DNA from 2 places in the Paenibacillus sp. 2003 genome. Region 2 is predicted to be linked to the other one. Evidence: riboswitches for the same ligand, from Rfam matches in the RefSeq annotation. Region 2 holds a riboswitch; the other holds the start of a gene.
The links. A riboswitch is a leader RNA that binds a small molecule or an ion and turns the genes downstream of it on or off. The one in region 2 is predicted to bind glycine.
Positions count from the first base shown of each region.

Region 1: another riboswitch for glycine. It lies ahead of sdaAB (L-serine ammonia-lyase, iron-sulfur-dependent subunit beta); the one in region 2 lies ahead of gcvT (glycine cleavage system aminomethyltransferase GcvT).

Region 1 is NZ_JAVDTB010000006.1:134,674-137,075, reverse strand. Features, by position in the region: gene J2X75_RS22300 (phosphotransferase enzyme family protein) at 1-566, shown strand, start outside; glycine riboswitch at 915-1,037, shown strand; glycine riboswitch at 1,042-1,176, shown strand; gene sdaAB (L-serine ammonia-lyase, iron-sulfur-dependent subunit beta) at 1,289-1,978, shown strand; gene sdaAA (L-serine ammonia-lyase, iron-sulfur-dependent, subunit alpha) at 1,968-2,402, shown strand, end outside.
Region 2 is NZ_JAVDTB010000002.1:725,572-727,973, reverse strand. Features, by position in the region: gene gcvT (glycine cleavage system aminomethyltransferase GcvT) at 1-1,096, opposite strand, end outside; glycine riboswitch at 1,313-1,414, opposite strand; glycine riboswitch at 1,418-1,540, opposite strand; gene gcvH (glycine cleavage system protein GcvH) at 1,884-2,276, shown strand.

The DNA.
Region 1 (2,402 bases), on a different contig from region 2:
ATGGGCGTGAGCAGAATCAGACAGATCAAACAAAGGTGCGGCCGGCATATGGCAACATTCATGAGAACTTGGTCATGCTAGGGCAGCTAGAGGAAGGCGTCCGACTGGGGATTTTTACAACGGAAGACTTCGATCTGCTTCGTGAGACGTTTGAGAACATTAATGAGCAGCTAGAAACATACCCGCAGCACGCAGGGACATGGGGGATCATTCATGGGGATATTACTCGCAACAATCTGCTGATAACGGATCAGGGGATGTCCTTGATTGATTTTTGCCTACACGGTTATGGTTATTATCTTTTCGATGCCGGAGGGGCAGCACTTATGTTCAATCGGGAGGAACGTGACATATTCTTATCAGGTTATACCAAACAGATCGCGCCACTGACGGATCGTGATATCCGATTAATGGAAGGATTCATGTTGATCTTTACACTGGGTTATTATGCCTTTCAGATGGCGAATGAGTCGAGACACGAATGGATGAAAGACCGCATGCCGAAGTTATGCAGCAAGTATTGCAGACCCTATGTACAGAACGAGAGTATCTTCTACGAACTGTGAATTAGGGTGTGCAGATCAGGAAGGGCTACGAACAGTGTGGTTCAAATATTATGGTTGCCTGAATACCCGAACAGTTTCGTGGACAATATCATAAATAGTAGTAAGCACATCTTTGATTGAAGGAAAATGAAATAATATGTTTAAAATATCCTTTTATCGTATTAATGTGATGAAAGCTGACAAAATATTCTGGTTTTCATCGGTTCAATAGGAAATCAAGGAAATACATCCAAAGAAATCGTTAAGTTTGTTGACACTGATCTTCCGGTCGATTAATCTTAATGAAGAAGAAATGAACGATTTCCATTACTGTTCTGACATACGCTCAGAATGGTTCCATACAGCGGATGATAACGAGCGGGAGAGACCTGAGTTAGCCGAGCAATGGCTAGTGTTCAGGCACCGAAGGAGCAAGCTGCTGCGCACCCGGCGCAGCGGTTAATCTCTCAGGTAAATGTACCATCGTTGGACGCAACTCTGGAGAGTGCGCGAACTGCGCCACCCAAGGGGTATATGATCAGTTAGTCCGGTGACTTGTCTGTAATCGCAGGCAATGCACCTTGTCGTGAGACACTGCTGATCGTGAAACTCTCAGGTATCGAGGACAGAGAGAGGGCCTGAGGCCTTCTTCTGTCCTTTTTTGATGTCATCATTCAGTAATAAAGGAACATTATGGCATGGGATCTGGATGGAAATGACGAACACAATTGGAGGGTTACAAGGTGCGATTTAAAGATGTTTTCTCAATTATTGGTCCGTCGATGACGGGGCCTTCAAGTTCACATACAGCTGGAGCAGCAAGGCTCGGAAGAATCGCTCGTCAGTGGCTAGGTTGTACGCCCGATCGTGCCCGGTTGACACTATACGGTTCATTTGCTGATACGTATCAGGGGCACGGAACAGATCTGGCACTGATCGGCGGTCTGCTGGATTATGTCACAGACGATCCGCGTATTCCGGATGCAGAGCAATACGCAGAGGAAGCGGGCATGGAAGTCGAGTTTTATACAAGCGGCCTGCCTGCTCCTCATCCCAATACGGTCAAAATTGAGTTGTGGCATGAAGGGCGTACCTGTTCCTTAATCGGTGCTTCTATTGGTGGTGGTAGTGTATCGGTGCATGCGATGAATGATTTTCGTGTCCAGATTAGTGGTGAGTTTCCGACACTTGTGCTGCGGCATGCGGACAAAGCGGGAGTGCTTGCCTCGGTAACGTCCACGATCAGTTCATCCGAGGTTAACATCGGGTATATGCAGGTGGATCGGAAAGCCCGTGATGGCGAAGCGCTTACTGCGATGGAGATGGACGGCGTGCCGAATCCTGATATGCTCAAGCGTCTGAAGGAGCTGGATCATGTACTGGACATTCGTGTCATCGATTTGAAGAGAGGAGTTGATTCGGATGCGATTTAAACATTTACACGAACTGAATACGATCTGTACAGCGGAATCCAAAACGATTGCTCAACTGATGATCGAGGAGCAGGTTCAGGAGACCAATACACCGGAAGCGGATGTTGTGAAGCAGATGTCTGAATATTATCAGGTGATGAAGGAAGCGGTACGTAAAGGGTTAACGGAAGATACCACTTCACGCAGTGGATTAACGGGTGGAGACGGTAAAAGAATGGCCGAGTACATTCGCAAGGGTGAAACTTGCTCAGGAGATGCTTCCGCACTTGCCATGGCGTATGCCCTGTGTGTATCTGAAGTAAATGCCTCCATGGGCCGGATTGTGGCAACACCAACAGCCGGTTCCTGCGGCATCATCCCCGGTGTTTTTATTAGCTCACAGGAGCGATTTGGCTGGACGGACGAACATTTGGTGAATGGGTTG
Region 2 (2,402 bases):
GTGTCCGTTTATGAAAAGGGGTCTTCACGACCTCGGCTTTCAGTTTCTTCCCTCGGATCTCAATTTCAAGCGGGGTTCCCAGCGCAGCGTATTTGCTGTCGATGAGGGCAAGCCCCAGATTACGCTTCAATGTAGGTGATTGCGTGCCTGTTGTCACTTCACCGATTTGTACGCCTTCGGCGTAAATCGGATAGTGGGGGCGAGGAATGCCGCGCTCCAGCACTTCGATGCCGACCAGTTTGCGGGCGGGCCCGTCATTTTTTTGCTGTAACAAGGCTTCGTGTCCGATAAAAGGTCCGGCATTCAGTTTCACAAACATGCCAACGCCAGCTTCTAGCGGAGAGATCGTTGCAGATAATTCCTGCCCATACAGAGGCAGCTTGGCTTCAAAACGCAGCGTATCCCTTGCACCAAGTCCAGCCGGAACCAGCCCGTGCTCTTCTCCAGCCTGCATTAATCCATTCCAGACCATAGCGGCCTGATCCGCAGGAACATATAGTTCAAAGCCATCTTCACCTGTATAACCGGTACGGGACAACAGTAATTTTACTCCGCATATTTCAGCATCCGGCACAAAACGAAACGGTTCAATCGAGCTTACATCCGTATCTGTAACTTTCCCGATAATGTCTACAGCCAGTGGACCTTGTAAGGCGAGCAGCGCCGTCTGCTCCGAATCGTTGGTCATGCTTACGCCGGGGATCAGGTGCTCTTGCAGCCATGCCCAATCCTTGTCGATGTTGGAGGCGTTAACCACGAGCATATAATGCTGATCTTCCAGCTTATACACGAGCAGATCGTCCACCACACCGCCATCTGGATAACACATCAGGGTGTACTGGGCTTGACCGGGAACCAGCGTGGTCACATCATTGGTCGTCATTTGTTGCAAAAAAACTTCAGCCTGCTCACCCTGTACTGTGAATTCGCCCATATGGGATACATCGAATAGTCCAGCACGCTCACGCACCGCTTCATGTTCTTTCTGAATTCCGCTAAATTGCACCGGAAGCTCCCAGCCTCCAAAATCAATGCACCGTACGCCTTCGTATTGCTGATATAGTGGGAAGAGTGGTGTTCTAAGCAAATCGGACATCAAATCACCTCGTCATGGACCGTCAACCGGCCGGAAATATAATCGTGGATCAATGAAGCAGGGTATTTTTAAATTTTTCAGCTAGATATTTTCATCACATAAGTATGGTAAGCAGCTAGGGCAGCGTCGTTCTACATCCTGTTTTTCGTTTTTTGGGAAAAAGGAAAAGGACAGGCCAAAGAATCGGCATGCCAAGTAGCACGCTGTATTCTAAGGCTCTGTCCCTTGTACCTGAGAGTTACCCCGCTGCGGTTGTGCAGCAGGTTTCCCCTTGGGTGATCATAACGCCCGCACAGGGCGAATAGATGCTCTCCAGAGTTGCGTCCCGTAAAAGTCCTTTTGCCTGAGAGATTCACCCCCGCTTATCGGTGGTTTACTCCTTCGGCGTTACCTCATGTACATCCCGAATCGGGTGTCACGGGTAATCTCTCCCTTTACATTCATCCGCGGGTATATCATGGTCCAATAAACACATTTACTCCTCTCATTAAAACGTGAATCCACTACCGATGTCAAGAACGATATCATTGATAATGAATAAAAACCGAATGTTTAATTTAGATTTAATGTTATTGTTCGTGTATTTATAAAGAGTACGCTTACTATTCTAATATTCACCAGTATATGAAGAAAGAGTGTAATCCGGTTACAGGATTTAGAGGTCTTCAGCAAATAAATTGTGAGGTATCTTGACATTTGAATCAAAAATATCATACGCTATATTCTGGGAAAAAGGTTAAGGTCAAAGAACGCATGCACTCATTAATGAAAAGCGAGGCGGATATCGATGAGCGAATTGAAAAGTGATTTCCTGTACAGTGAAGAGCACGAATGGGTGCAAACCGTAGGGGAGGATACTGTACGTATTGGCATTACCGAGTTCGCGCAGCATCAGCTGGGTGACATTGTGTTTGTGGAATTGCCTGACCTTGAAACCAATGTAAAAGCAGAGGACAGCATCGGAACGATCGAATCGGTCAAAACGGTTTCGGACTTGTTCTCTCCCGTCACAGGTTCAATTATTGCAGTGAATGATTCGTTGCAGGACTCACCTGAACTTGTGAACAGCTCTCCTTACGAGGAAGGCTGGATGATTGAGATCCGTGTTGAGGGAGATCTGACAGCAGCATTGTCTACATTGATGAATGCAGACGCGTATCGTAAACATACGGAAGAATAGGATCAACGAACTTGTACTTATTAACATATATTTTATAACCAAAATGAAATGAGTTTCATATTTTTTTGACCTGTGTAAGCCGGATGCTTGCACAGGTTTTTTGTGCTTTCCAAGAATGGTTTTGAA